3 regions of the Arthrobacter sp. SLBN-122 genome follow, and region 2 is predicted to be linked to each of the others. Evidence: riboswitches for the same ligand, from Rfam matches in the RefSeq annotation. Region 2 holds a riboswitch; each other region holds the start of a gene.
What was found. A riboswitch is a leader RNA that binds a small molecule or an ion and turns the genes downstream of it on or off. The one in region 2 is predicted to bind S-adenosylmethionine.
Positions count from the first base shown of each region.

Region 1: it holds a riboswitch for S-adenosylmethionine, as region 2 does, so the genes downstream of both, FBY36_RS01075 (aminotransferase class V-fold PLP-dependent enzyme) here and FBY36_RS15805 (bifunctional o-acetylhomoserine/o-acetylserine sulfhydrylase) in region 2, are expected to answer to the same signal.
Region 3: it holds a riboswitch for S-adenosylmethionine, as region 2 does, so the genes downstream of both, FBY36_RS07290 (DUF1737 domain-containing protein) here and FBY36_RS15805 (bifunctional o-acetylhomoserine/o-acetylserine sulfhydrylase) in region 2, are expected to answer to the same signal.

Region 1 is NZ_VFMS01000001.1:228,560-233,303, forward strand. Features, by position in the region: gene rsgA (ribosome small subunit-dependent GTPase A) at 1-998, shown strand, start outside; gene hisN (histidinol-phosphatase) at 1,043-1,855, shown strand; SAM riboswitch class IV at 2,007-2,120, shown strand; gene FBY36_RS01075 (aminotransferase class V-fold PLP-dependent enzyme) at 2,159-3,577, shown strand; gene FBY36_RS01080 (class I SAM-dependent methyltransferase) at 3,679-4,437, shown strand; gene FBY36_RS01085 (metal-dependent transcriptional regulator) at 4,483-4,744, shown strand, end outside.
Region 2 is NZ_VFMS01000001.1:3,441,693-3,446,436, forward strand. Features, by position in the region: gene FBY36_RS15795 (HNH endonuclease signature motif containing protein) at 1-1,251, opposite strand, end outside; gene FBY36_RS15800 (VOC family protein) at 1,448-2,086, opposite strand; SAM riboswitch class IV at 2,308-2,422, shown strand; gene FBY36_RS15805 (bifunctional o-acetylhomoserine/o-acetylserine sulfhydrylase) at 2,466-3,788, shown strand; SAM riboswitch class IV at 3,891-4,006, shown strand; gene metX (homoserine O-acetyltransferase MetX) at 4,019-4,744, shown strand, end outside.
Region 3 is NZ_VFMS01000001.1:1,545,728-1,550,471, forward strand. Features, by position in the region: gene opgC (OpgC domain-containing protein) at 1-1,702, opposite strand, end outside; SAM riboswitch class IV at 1,929-2,044, shown strand; gene FBY36_RS07290 (DUF1737 domain-containing protein) at 2,058-2,333, shown strand; gene FBY36_RS07295 (rhodanese-like domain-containing protein) at 2,330-2,740, shown strand; gene FBY36_RS07300 (O-succinylhomoserine sulfhydrylase) at 2,741-3,949, shown strand; gene FBY36_RS07305 (DUF1905 domain-containing protein) at 3,946-4,263, opposite strand; gene FBY36_RS07310 (hypothetical protein) at 4,335-4,625, opposite strand; gene FBY36_RS07315 (glutamate--cysteine ligase 2) at 4,730-4,744, opposite strand, start outside.

The DNA of each region.
Region 1 (4,744 bases), 3.2 Mb from region 2:
TCATCACGGTGGACCGGGGCCGGTACACCGCAGTGGTGGACGAGGACTCGGAGAACGAGCGCGTTGTCATTGCCGCGCGCGCCCGGGAACTGCGCCGCTCGCCAGTGGTTGCCGGCGATTTCGTGTCACTGGTGGGGGACGTGTCCGGAGCACCGGACACGCTGGCCCGGCTGGTGAAGATCCAGGACCGCCACACCCTCCTGCGCCGCAGCGCCGACGACACCGACCCCATTGAACGGGCGGTGGTGGCCAACGCGGACCAACTGGTGATCGTGGTGGCCGCGGCCAACCCGGAGCCCCGCACGGGATTCATAGACCGCGCACTGGTGGCCGCCTACGACGCAGGGATCGAGCCCATCCTGCTGGTCACCAAGGCCGACGTCAAAGACCCTGCGGAACTCCTTTCCAACTACACCCATCTGGACTTCCCGGTCATCATCAGCCGGACGGCCGATGCGCAGGCATCGGGCATCGACGCCCGGTCCGATGACGGCCTCTCGGCGCGGCTGGACAGCGCGGCGGTGGCTGCCCTCCGTGACCACCTGGACGGCAAGGTCACCGTGATGCTCGGGCACTCAGGAGTCGGAAAGTCCACCATGGTGAACGCGCTGACCGGCGCGGAGCGGGCCACCGGCGGAGTGAACGCCGTGACCGGACGCGGCCGCCACACGTCGTCGTCTGCCCTTGCCTTGCGGCTGGCGGATGCGCCGCCCGGCAGCTGGATCATCGACACCCCCGGCATCCGCTCCTTCGGCCTGGCGCACGTGGACCCGGACCGGATCCTGCGTTCCTTCCCGGACCTCTCCCCCGGCATCGAAAACTGCGAACGCGGCTGCAAGCACACGGCAGCCGCGGTGGACTGCGGCCTTGACGACTGGGTGGCGGGCGGACACGCAGGCCCCACCGGGGCTGCCCGGCTGGCGTCCCTGCGGCGGCTGCTGGGTGCGGATCCACGGATGGAAGCACAGGAAACCAAGGAGCTCGGCAGCGTCAACTGACGCGTTCTCCCGGCAGAACCGTTTGCAGACGGTAGTTTGGAACCATGATCCAACCCGCTTCGAGCTACAACGATGACCTGCGCCTGGCCCATGTCCTGGCCGACTCCGTGGATGACCAGACGATGAGCCGCTTCAAGGCCCTGGACCTCCACGTTGAGACCAAGCCGGACCTGACGCCGGTCACCGACGCGGACAAGGCCGCCGAGGAAGCCATCCGCGGCCAGCTCTCCCGTTCCCGCCCCCGCGACGCCGTCCTGGGCGAGGAGTTCGGGAGCACCGGCCACGGTTCGCGGCGCTGGATCATCGATCCCATTGACGGGACCAAGAACTTTGTCCGCGGCGTTCCGGTGTGGGCCACGCTGATCGCCCTCGTGGATGAGGGCGAGCCGGTGGTGGGTGTAGTCAGTGCCCCGGCCCTTGGTAAGCGCTGGTGGGCGGCGAAAGGCATGGGCGCGTACATGGGCAGATCCCTTGCCGCCGCCACCCGGCTCCGCGTCTCCGACGTGTCAAAGCTTTCCGACGCCTCTCTCTCGTACTCCAGCCTGGGCGGCTGGAAGGAACGCGGAAACCTTGACGAATTCCTTGGCCTGACCGAGGATGTCTGGCGGACCCGGGCCTACGGCGATTTTTGGTCGTACTGCATGGTGGCCGAAGGCTCGGTGGACATCGCCTGCGAACCGGAGCTGAACCTCTATGACATGGCCGCCCTGGTGCCGATCGTGGTAGAGGCCGGCGGCCGGTTCACGTCCCTGGAAGGCGAGGACGGCCCGTTCGGCGGAAACGCCCTGGCCACGAACTCAATCCTGCACTCGGAGGTCCTGCACCGCCTGAACCCGTACCTGGACGATCTGCTGTAACTGACGCCCTTTCCGCAAAAAAGCGAATAATGCGACGCCGGACACCTTCTTGGGGAGGTGCCCGGCGTCGTTTTTCGGCTGCACGTAACAAATGCCTTAACAATTGCCGCGGCTTCAATCCTGGCCGCCCCATGTCCTACGCTTTTAGGCAGGTCACGAGTGCCAGCGCAAAACCCCGGTTTGCTGGCCGGCAACCCTCCATTCGCGGTGGGGTGCCCCGGGTGACGACCAGGCCGGTCCGGAGCGGATGCGGCAAGCGCGGATTCCCCCAATGGCGGAGTCCTGTCATCAAGTGAGGTCTCTGTGACAACTGCCACCGTCTCCCCCCAGCCCGTCATTGCCGAAGCCAACGTCCCCGACGGACGCCACGCCGCAGCCGGCCGGCCGCTCGCTGCCGTCACCGGCGCCGAAATCCAGGCGCCCCTGATTTCAGGCGGACACGTCCGGTACGCCAACCTCGATTACGGCGCCTCAGCCCCGGCGTTGTCCGTGGTGTCGGCCTACCTGAACGAGATCCTCCCCTACTACGCGAGCGTCCACCGCGGGGCAGGATACGCATCCCAGATCAGCACCTCCGTGTATGAGAACGCCCGCAGCATCGTCAGGGATTTCGTCGGCGGCCGGGCGGACGATTCGGTCATTTTCACGCGCAACACCACAGATTCGCTGAACCTGCTGGCCGGTTGCCTGCCGGTAACCAATGGCCGGCACGACGGCGAAGTGCTCTACCTGGACATCGAACACCACGCGAACCTCCTGCCGTGGCAGGGCGTCCCGCACCGCAGCATCATCGCCGCCGACACCATCACCGGCACCCTGGAGGCCCTTCGGGCCGAACTTGCACAGGGCGGCGTCAGCCTGCTCGCGGTCACCGGCGCCTCCAACGTCACCGGCGAAATCCTGCCCATCCGGGCCCTGGCCGCGCTGGCCCATGACCACGGCGCACGGATCGTGGTGGACGCCGCCCAGCTCGCTCCCCACCGCCGCGTGGACATCAGCGCGGACGATGTCGACTACCTCGCCTTCTCCGGCCACAAGCTGTACGCGCCCTTCGGCGCCGGCGTCCTGGTGGGACGCCCGGACTGGCTGGACGCCGGCGTCCCGCACCTCGCGGGCGGCGGCGCGGTCAAGGAAGCCAGGCTCGACGGCGTCAGCTGGGCCACCGGGCCGGCGCGCCATGAGGGGGGCTCACCCAACGTCCTGGGAGCCGCCACACTGGCCCGCGCCACCCAGGTGATTGCAGGCTTGGACCAGGAACGCTGGCATGCCCACGAGTCCGCCATCCGTTCCTTCCTGGTGGAGGGCCTGCTGGGGATCGACGGTGTCACCGTCCACCAGATCTTCAAGGACACCAACCCCGAAACGGACACCATCGGCGTGGTCAACTTCTCCGTTGAGGGCTACGACGCCGGACTGGTGGCGGCCTACCTCTCGGCAGAGCATGGGGTGGGACTGCGGGACGGCCGATTCTGCGCCCATCCCCTGCTCAAGCGCCTGGGCCTGCCGTCCGGTTCCCTCCGCGCCAGCTTCGGTGTCGGTTCACGCCTGGAGGACGCCGAACGCCTGCTCGCCGGCATCCGCGCCCTGCGGAGCAACGGTCTGGGCTGGGATTACGTGGTGGACGCCGGCCGCTGGGTGCCCGCCAATGACACCCGCACCTACCCGCACTGGGCACCCAACACCCCGGGCACCGCCGGCGCCGCGCCCTGCATCGACGACTGACACCCCACCCAACCCCTGCCGCCTAGGCGATCGATCCGGCGGCCGGGAGGATGCGGTAAATTCGAAAGGTACCGCAGGATGCCAGGTGAAGGAGGCCACGCGTGGTTCGGGGTGGCCCCAAGCTTGATCACGGGCGGCGCAGGGAACTGGGGCAGAGCTTCCAGGACGGCGGCAGGCACTACCAGCGCGTCCGGCCCGGCTACCCGGAAGTGGTGGCCCGGTGGTTGGTGCCCGCCGATGCCCACGATGCCCTCGACGTAGGCGCCGGAACCGGAAAGTTCACTGCTTTGCTGCTGGACATGGGACTTCACGTCACGGCCGTGGACCCCTCCGCGGACATGCTCGCCCAGCTCACGGAACACTACCGGGCCGCCACGGCCGTGCCGGGGACTGCCGAGGCGACAGGCCTGCCCGACGCCCACTTCGACGTCGTCACCGTTGCCCAGGCGTGGCACTGGTGTGACGCCCTCGCGGCAAGCACCGAGCTGGCCCGCGTCCTGCGGCCGCACGGGACCCTGGCCCTGGTCTGGAACCAGCTGGACACCTCTGTTCCCTGGGTGCACCGGCTCTCCCGGATCATGCACGCAGGCGACGTCTACCGGCCGGGCCACAAACCCGTCGTCGGGCCCGAATTCCAGGGCCTCGAAGGGCACGTCACCCACTGGCAGGACACGATGACCACCACGGACCTCATGGAACTGACCAAGTCCCGCAGCTACTACCTCCGGGCCGGCGAGGCAACGCGCGCCAAGGTCCTGGCCAACCTGGACTGGTACCTGCACAAACACCTCGGCTACACCCCTGACCAGGAAATCGAGCTCCCCTACCTCGCTCTGGCCTGGCGGGCGGCCAAGGCATGACCTCGCATCCCATGCGGCGCACGCCGAGCCGGTAGGCTTGACCGTGTGAAGACCAGCGCGCCCTCCTCCTCGATCGAGGACTACGTCAAGGTCATTTATTCGTTCACGGAATGGCAGGACAAGCCCATCACGTCCACCCAGCTTGCGCAGCGGCTGGGGGTGGCCAATTCCTCGGTGTCCGAGATGGTCCGCAAGCTCAAGGACCAGGGCCTGGTGGACCACAAACCCTACAGCGCCGTCACGCTCACCGAGGACGGCCTGCGGCTGGCCCTGGCCATGGTCCGGCGCCACCGGTTGATCGAGACCT
Region 2 (4,744 bases):
GTGGTCGGTGTCGTTGTCCGGGGTGCGGTTGTTGCAGCCGGGGAAGGTGCATTTTCCGTCCCGCATCCGGATCCACTGTTTGACGGTTTCCGTGAGTCGGTAGCGGGTGCGGCCGATCTCCAAGGGGGCCCCGTCGCGAGGGTCGACCAGGACCCGGTAGAACGAGTCCGCCCCGTCCGCGACGAGCTTGCGTGCCAGGGAGGCCGGGATGGGGCCCAGGCCGTCCAGTTCTGCGGGTTCGTCGGTGCTGCCGAGGAGGGAGAACACCGGGACCATGACCAGGACGTCGGCCCGCGGAGTGGGGACCTGGGCTATCCCGGTGGTGCCTGCCGTGGGGGAACTGCTGTCTGTACCCGGCCCGCTTCCGGAGAAGGTGGCGGTGTCAGCGGTGGCGGTGTTTTCTGGACCGGGAAGCAGGCCTGTCCCGAGGAGCAGGGATGCTGCGATGTCGGGGCGGAGTTGGGTGAGGGTGCGGGGTTCGTTGGGGCCTTGGAGGCCGCGGGCGGTGGCGGTGGTGCGGTTCCAGATGGCGCAGGCGGTGTGCCCGGGGAGGCGGAGCGAGATCCAGGCCATGCCGTCGCGGTCCGGGCTGTATTCCATCCGCCGGTCCGCGACGCCCTTCGCGTGGCGCTTCTGCAGGCTTTCGGGGTGGTGGCGCTCCCGCCAGGCGCGGATCTTCGTCCGGAACCGGGACGGAACCAGCTTGCCGGGTGCGGCGCCGCGGGCCGGCTTGGGGGCAGCGGGGTCGAAGAAGTGGGCTACTAACGCGGCGGCGCCGTCCGGGGTGAGGCCTTCGGTTTCGTCGGCAACAATCCTGGCGTGCTGCCAGGACAGGGCCCCGGCGGCCAAAGCGTCCATCACCGGCGGCAGGGCACAGACACGGCGGGACTGCTCCACGAATGCCCCGGCAGCGCCGGAGCTGATGGTCAGGACACCCGCGATCTCCTCCACCGCTGACATCTCCGCGTAGGTGCGTTCACGCACGGGCGCGTCGGGGGCAAGCATTGCGTGCTGGATCTCAACGGCCTCGGCAACATCAACGGCCTTGACCGCGGCGAGCTGCGCCTCCAGCCGCTTCACCACCTCCAGCCGGGTCAGCCGGAGCTCATACCGCCGCTGCAAGACATCAACATCAGCCCCAACACCAACACCGGCAGCCAGGAACGTATCCTCAGCAGCCAGCGCATCCAGGGCGGCCACAGAGGCATGAACCCCCTCCAAGACCACCCCGCCACCGCTGCTGATTTCCATACGAACATCATCCATCGAGGCACTGACAATCAAAGGTCCGCAGGAATCCCGTTCGCGCCTGGCAGCCACGTTAAATGAATTCGGCCGCCATCGGGTAGTGACGCCGTTGTCACCACCTGATGGCGGCCGAAGCAGGTCCGGACAGTGGCCCGGAAAACCCAAATCCCGCGAGTGCCGGGAAAGAGGGATGAAGCGTTTAGATGGTGACTGCTCCGTTGGCGGTTTCGAACGTGACCGACAGGATTCCCGGCGTTCCGTGCGGGGCCACCCACTCAACCGCAACGTCCTCAAGCGGCTTCTCCACCGGCTCACCCAGCCACTCGGTCACGCGGGAGGCGGAACCGGCGATGGTCAGGCAGCTCATCTTGATGTTGCTGGCGTAGGCGTTGGACGGGTGCAGTGACGGGTCACCTTCCCACTTGAGCATGTACGGAACCTGGGGGTCGGCGATAAGGCCAAGGATGCCAATCTGCTTCCAGACCAGCTCCCGGCCGTCCGGGAACTTGCGGTTGCCGTTCACGGCAGCACGGCCAAGGCGTTCCTCAAAGGGGGCGAGGTCGTCCACTTCGACGCACCAGCCCATCCAGCCGCCGCCGGCTGCGGAACGGGCACGGACTGCCTGACCGAACGGTGCCTTGTCCGATGCCGGGTGGTCCAGGACCTCCACGACTTCCAGGTACTTGTGCCCGGCGAGCGGGATGATCATATTCCGGGTTCCGAACCGGGGGTGGACCCCGCCCTTCACTGCCTCAACGCCGAGGGCAGATGAAATACGTTCGGTAGTGGCCGCGAGGCCATCGGTTTCACAGGCGTAAGAGACGTGATCCATGCGCATGGCAACATCTTGGCACTTTGTGATCGGGCTCTCAGCTAAGGGTACCCTTACTGGAAACGCGGGCCGTGGAAAGTGCCGGGAATGGGGGGCAATCCGGACGACGGCGGCGTCCCCGGGCTGGGTGCCGCGCGCCAATCCGCCGTCAGTACGGGGGCATACCGGATGACCTTGTTCGTCACAATGCTGTCCACGGTGGCCGCCCGGTTCCTAGACTGGGCGCAGGTCATGAGCGCCAGCGCCAAGCCCCGGTTCGCTGGCCGGCAACCCTCCATCCGCGGTGGGGTGCCCCGGGTGAGGACCTGGCTGTCCGGCACCAGCCGGAAGCAAGCGCGGCCCGTACTGCTCCACGCATGCCGGGCCCATGTCAAAGGAGATTTGGATGTCCAACGGATGGTCCTTCGAAACCCGCCAGATCCATGCAGGCCAGGAAGTGGACAGTGCCACGGGAGCCCGTGCGCTGCCGATTTACCAGACCACGTCCTTCGTGTTCCCCAGTGCCGAAAGCGCAGCCAACCGCTTTGCCCTGGCTGAACTTGCACCCATCTACACCCGGATCGGCAACCCCACCCAGGACGCCGTCGAACAGCGGATCGCCAGCCTTGAGGGAGGCCTGGCCGCTTTGCTGCTGAGTTCCGGGCAGGCAGCGGAAACCTTCGCGGTCCTGAACATCGCGGAGGCCGGGGACCACATTGTGGCCAGCCCCAGCCTTTACGGCGGGACGTACAACCTGTTCGCCCACACCCTGAAGAAGTTCGGCATCTCGGTCACGTTCGTGGACGATCCCGACAACCTGGACCAGTGGCGCGCCGCCGTCCAGCCCAACACCAAGCTCTTCTTTGGCGAAGTGGTGTCCAATCCCCGCCAGGACGTCCTGGATATCGAAGGCATCTCCGGGGTGGCCCACCAGGCAGGCGTGCCGCTGATCGTGGACAACACCCTGTCCACCCCGTACCTGATCCGTCCGCTCGAGTGGGGCGCCGACATCGTGATCCATTCCGCCACTAAATACCTTGGCGGCCACGGCACGGCGATTGCCGGCGTCATTGTCGATTCCGGAAAATTCGACTTCAGCAAGGATCCTGAACGGTTCCCAGGCTTCAACACCCCTGACCCCACCTACAACGGCCTGGTCTACGCACGCGACCTCGGCGCCGATGGTGCGCTGGGAGCCAACCTGTCCTACATCCTCAAGGCCCGCGTCCAGCTGCTGCGCGATCTGGGCTCGGCCGTGTCCCCGTTCAACGCCTTCCTGATCTCCCAGGGCCTGGAGACGCTGAGCCTGCGGGTGGAGCGCCATGTCGCCAACGCCACGGAAGTGGCGCGCTGGCTGGAAGGAAGGGACGACGTCGAATCCGTCGCCTACGCGGGGCTGCCCTCCAGCCCCTGGTACGAACGTGGCCGCAAGTACGGGCCCAAGGGGACGGGCGCCGTCGTGGCTTTCAACCTGGCCGGCGGGGCGGAGGCGGGCAAGCGCTTCGTCGACGCCCTTGAACTGCACTCCCACGTTGCGAACATCGGCGACGTCCGCTCCCTGGTCATCCACCCGGCGTCGACCACCCACAGCCAGCTCTCGCCGGAGCAGCAGGCAGTGGCAGGGGTGACCCCGGGACTGGTCCGGCTGTCCGTAGGCCTGGAACACATCGATGACATCCTGGCCGACCTGGAAGCGGGCTTCCGCGCAGCCAAGGGCGCCCCGGCCTAAGACAACAGCCGGGGCTGCAGTGAGTGCCGCCGGCAAGCCGGGAAAGTCACAACCAGTCACACTCTTGGCTTGGAACGGGGGGTGTTTCGTACACTCGAACCAGGTCATGAGTGCCAGTGACAGCCCCGGCTTGCTGGCCGGCAACCCTCCATCCGCGGTGGGGTGCCCCGGGTGAGGACCTGGCCTGCCGGTCAAATGACGGCGGGCAAGCGCGTAGAAGAGGTCTTGCCATGACGGTTACCGTCGCCCGAACCACCATTCCCGAACACGGAATCGTCCGCTACGCCTCCATCGGGGGACTGGAACTTGAAGCCGGCGGCTACCTCCCGGACGTCACGCTGGCCTACGAAACCTGGGGCACGCTTAACGCGGACGGCAGCAATGCCGTCCTGATCGAGCATGCCCTGACCGGAAGCACCCACGTGACCCGTGGCGACACGGACGAAGAAGGCTGGTGGGAACAGCTGGCCGGTCCCGGCGCGCCCGTGGACACGGACAGGTTCTTCGTGGTGTCCATCAACATCGTGGGCGGCTGCTACGGGTCCACCGGTCCGTCGTCGCCCGCCCCGGACGGATCCCCCTGGGGCTCCCGTTTCCCGCTCGTCACCCTGCGGGACAGCACGGTGGCGGAGGCCCGGCTGGCAGACCAGTTGGGCATCAAGAGCTGGTTTGCCGTCCTGGGCGGCTCCATGGGCGGCGCCCGTTCCCTGGAATGGGCCGTGACCTACCCGGAGAGGGTGCAGCGCTGTGCCGTCATCGCCGTGGGGGCCGCAAGCACAGCCGAGCAGATCGCCTTCGCGCAGGCCCAGACGCTGGCCATCCGGCAGGATCCGAATTTCAACGGCGGCGACTACTACGGCGGTCCCAGCCCGGAAGACGGCCTGGCCCTTGCCCGGCGCATCGCCCACATCACGTACCGCTCCGCAGCCGAGCTGGAAGGCCGGTTCGGCCGGTCA
Region 3 (4,744 bases), 1.9 Mb from region 2:
GGAACAGCGATGACATGCCGGCGTACAGGTCGTAGGTCCGGCCGGATCCGGTATGCCCGGCTCCACCGGTTCCCTGGTCAACGAATGTGGTCAGGGCCTCGGTATGGAAGAACGGGAGCAGGGACAGGAGGAAGACGCCGATCAGAACAGCCAGTGCCGTCAGGTAGAGCTTGCCGGCGCGGCGCGTGGTGAGGTCCACTACCCGTCCGAAGTCCTCCTTGGCCCTGGGCCCGTACACCATGCCCACCACCAGGCCGGAGAACAGGACAAACAGTTCGGCGCCGGACACAAAGCCCACGGCCTCCTGGGTGACCAGCTGGAACAGCGAGGCCATGCCCAGGTGGTTCACCACCACGAAGACGATGGCCACTCCGCGCAGCAGATCCACGCGCGAATCCCGGGTGGAGGGATCCCGGTAGCTCCAGGCCGTGGCAGCGTTGATCCGGCGGGGAACCTGCCACAGGGCCGCCAGGAGGATCACCATGGCGGCAGCGACAGACCAGGCGGCGGCCCCCGGGAGTGTGTTGGCCCTGACGTACGTGCTTCCTGAGGCCACGTCGGAGACGGGACCGGTGGCGATTGGTGCTGCCTTCAGTCTCTCCAGGGCCGCTTTGGCGATCTCCGGCTGGCCGGTGAGCAGCCAACTGATGCTTGCCACGCCGGTATCCCTGGTGCTGGTGCGCTCGTCCCAGACCACGGCGGCAGTCCCGGCAAAACCGGAGGAGGTGGCAGTTGTTACCACCTGGTCCCACCAACCGGCTTTGATCTCCGCCTCGGACGGCCCGCCCGAGGCCGGGCTGTAGAAAGCCGCGGTCTGGAGCAGGAAGGGCTTCCTGTGCCCCTCCGAGTAGGTGCCGTAGAAGTTTTCGTTGCCGGAATCCGTCAGCATCTCCTGGAGTTCGCCGGCCCGGGGCAGGGTGTTGGCGGCGGCACCTCCGGCGGTGTCATCGTGATAAGCAGCCAGCCCCACCCAGTCCACGGCGTCATCGCCCGGGTAGTACGGCGCGTAGGCGCTGTCGCTTCCGTCCCAGGCCCCGTCACTGTTCGTGTCCAGGAGGGAAAAGCCTTCACTTCCCGGCTGCGGCGCATCGCGGTTGCGGTCGAAGGGGTAGTCCTTGCCCAGGTAGGGCGCCCACACCATGGCGGCCGGGCCGCCGTCGTACTGCCTGAACGCTGCCGCAACCGCCTGGAAGGCCTCACGGTAGGCGGCAGGTTGCTGGCCCCAGGACACCCAGCTTGAGTTCATGTCCGGGGCAAACCGGATCAGCAGCTGCCCCTTGAAGCCGGCGGCGAGGCCGCGCACCTGCTTGGCGAACGCTTCCGCCTCCGGAGCGCCGAGCTGGTCCAGCGGCACCGATGGCTTTACCGTGAGCAGGGCGTGGGTGCCTTCGGCTCCGGCCTGCTGAAGGAAGCCATCGATGTCATTCCGTTCCGAATCGCGGTACGGAATGGTGATGTCATGGCCGAAGACGGCCGGGCGGGCGCCCAGCCTGCCGCTGAAGCCTGCGGCGGTGTCCTCGCCCCATTCGAGCACGGCACCAAGCCAGGGCTTTCCCTTCTCCGGAGCAGCCTCCGCCGCATGCGACGGAGCAGCGGCCAGCAGGACCATGAGCCCAATGAGGGCCGCAGCCAGAAACGCGCAGATCGGGTGCCGATGGTTCCGGCGGGTTGCGGCGTGGTGGTGCGATGTGACTGCACGCATGGTGAGAAGTCCCCCGGTACTCATTGCCCTGATGACGCCGGCGGCGCCCCGGTAAGAACTTTATCGGCCCGGCGGCTGCTGACAGCGCGCGGCAGGCCGCCCACCTGCGGTGATGTCCGGCGTCGGACCGTCCCCGGGCGCTGCAACTTCCCTCGCCGCAGCTCAATTACGGAACATGACGACGGCGGCCGTGCGGCCCGGCGCGGCAGGTGTTACGTTTTTGGGGAGTAATGAGTACCGGTGTGAAGCCCTGACTGGCCGGTCGGCAACCCTCCCTTTCGCGGCGGGGTGCCTCAGGTGAATACTCGGCATATCGACCGATTCGAGCTGCAAGCGTGAAAGAAGGAGATCCGTCGTGTCCGACGCACCCGCCCCTGACGAAAAATTGTCCTACCGCCTGATCACAGGGCCGGACGACCGCTCATTCTGCGAACGGATCTCGGCTGCGCTGGCTGACGGTTACGTCCTGCACGGCAGCCCGGCAGCCACCTTCAACGGCAGCAGTGTCATCGTGGCGCAGGCAGTGGTCCTTCCGGCAGCCATCGCCTCCGCCGACGCAGCGGTGGCCACCGCAGTGGATCAGCTGGACGCAGAATTTGAGGGCGAGTTCGACGGCGAGGGCCACGCATGAGCTACGCGGGAGATCTCACGCCCCAGGAAGCATGGGCAAAGCTGGAGCAGGGAGCCATCCTGGTGGACGTCCGCACCGAGGGCGAATGGGCCCACATCGGCATCCCGGACACCAAGGCCACGGACAACGATCCCCTCTTCATCCAGTGGACCTTCCCCGGCGGCATCCCCAACCCGGACTTCGTGAAGGACCTCAAGGAGCAGGCGCCGGAGGACCCCTCCGCTGAACTGGTGTTCCTGTGCCGGTCCGGCGCCCGTTCGGTTGCCGCTGCCACCGCCGCCACGCAGGCCGGCTTCACCTCCTACAACGTGCTGGAGGGCTTTGAAGGCGAGCCGGACCGCTACGGTGAGCGCACCGTCAACGGCTGGAAGAACCGCGGCCTGCCCACCAACCTCGGAAAGAACTAAGTGAGCTTCAATCAAGACGCCCCGGGATGGAGCCCTGACACCCAGGCTGTCCGCGGCGGGCTGGACCGCACCAACTTCCAGGAAACGTCCGAGGCCATCTTCCTGAACTCCGGCTTCGTCTACGAATCCGCTGCAGCAGCTGAACGGGCCTTCACCGGCGAAGACGAGCGCTTTGTCTACTCCCGCTACGGCAACCCGTCCGTGGCTACTTTCCAGGAGCGGCTCAGGCTGCTGGAAGGGACCGAAGCGTGCTTTGCGACGGCGTCGGGCATGTCCGCAGTGTTCACCGCCCTGGGTGCCCTGCTGGCTGCCGGGGACCGGGTGGTGGCCGCCCGTTCGCTCTTCGGGTCCTGCTTTGTGATCCTGAACGAGATCCTCCCGCGGTGGGGCGTGGAGACCGTCTTCGTGGATGGTCCGGACCTGGACCAGTGGCGCGAGGCCCTCTCCCAGCCCACTACCGCCGTCTTCTTCGAATCCCCGTCCAACCCCATGCAGGAGATCGTGGACATCGCCGCGGTCAGCGAGCTTGCGCACGCCGCCGGGGCCACCGTGGTGGCGGACAACGTCTTTGCCACTCCCCTGCTGCAGCGCTGCGGCGACCTGGGCGCGGACGTGATCGTCTACTCGGGAACCAAGCACATCGACGGCCAGGGCAGGGTGATGGGCGGCGCCATCCTGGGCACCAAGGAGTTCATCGACGGCCCGGTGAAGCAGCTGATGCGCCACACCGGGCCGGCACTCTCTGCGTTCAACGCCTGGGTCCTCACCAAGGGCCTGGAGACCATGAGCCTGCGGGTAAGCCATTCCTCTGCCACCGCCCTGCGGCTCGCGGAGTGGCTGGAGGAACAGCCCGCCGTGAGCTGGGTGAAGTATCCGCTGCTCAAATCCCACCCTCAGTATGAGCTGGCCGCAAGGCAGATGAGCGCCGGCGGTACCGTCCTCACCCTTGAGCTCGCCTCCACCGGCGGACGCTCCGGCAAGGAAGCGGCCTTCGCCCTGCTGGACGGGCTGCGGATCATCGACATCTCCAACAACCTCGGCGATTCCAAGTCCCTGATCACGCACCCCGCCACCACCACCCACCGCGCCATGGGGCCGGAGGGACGTGCCGCCATTGGCCTCACTGACGGTGTGGTCCGGCTTTCCGTGGGCCTTGAGGATGTTGACGACCTGATCGGCGACCTGGAACAGGCCCTGAAACAGATCTAGCCGGGCGGGGAATGGTCCGTCCGGACTTCCAGCTGGACCTGCACGCTGTCACCGTCCTTGAGGTGCGCCTTGTCCCTGACTTCCTTCTTGACGGGCAGCAGGTACGACGCGCTTTTGCTGTCGCGGAACAGCGACGTCTGCCACGCATGGCCGTCCACCTTGGCCTGGACTTTGACGGAGCCGAACGCCTTGCTTGCCCCTGCCGTTAGAGCGCGGACGTCATCCGCCACCTCTGCCGGCAGGGTCACGAAGTGCCAGCCGGCTTCGCCCGGGTACAGCCACAGTTCGGCATTAAAGGAATACGACGGCGTCACGCGCCGAGTATGGCACGCCACCCCCGCAGGTGCCACAGATTTCGCCGGTGTGGCTATGAGCCCGCTGGAACCTAAAGTGTGGGCTTCGTCGTCTGCTGCTCTGAAGGAAGTGAAACCAAGGCGAGATAACGCATTACCAGGGCCGCTGAAATCAGCGCTGCCGAGAACGGCAGGCAACCCTGGGCTGCCAGAACATAGATTTGCGTCAAGGCGAAGAAAAAGCCGTTGGAACCGTTCAACGTATAGGTTCCGATCGTCTGCATAAACGTATTTGAGAACAACAGGATCAACAGGCCCACCGCACCCAGGATGATTCCCGCCCACAAGGTGCGCCGATACAACATCGACTTCGCGTTTTCCACCAATTCAATCCCCCAATTACAAGAGCAGCCCATGCCACCGATAACCCACCTAAGCACGGGCTGCAACGCTCGACAAGGCTCGGGGAAATCGGGCCGGCTGTCCCTCAAGACTGGCGGAC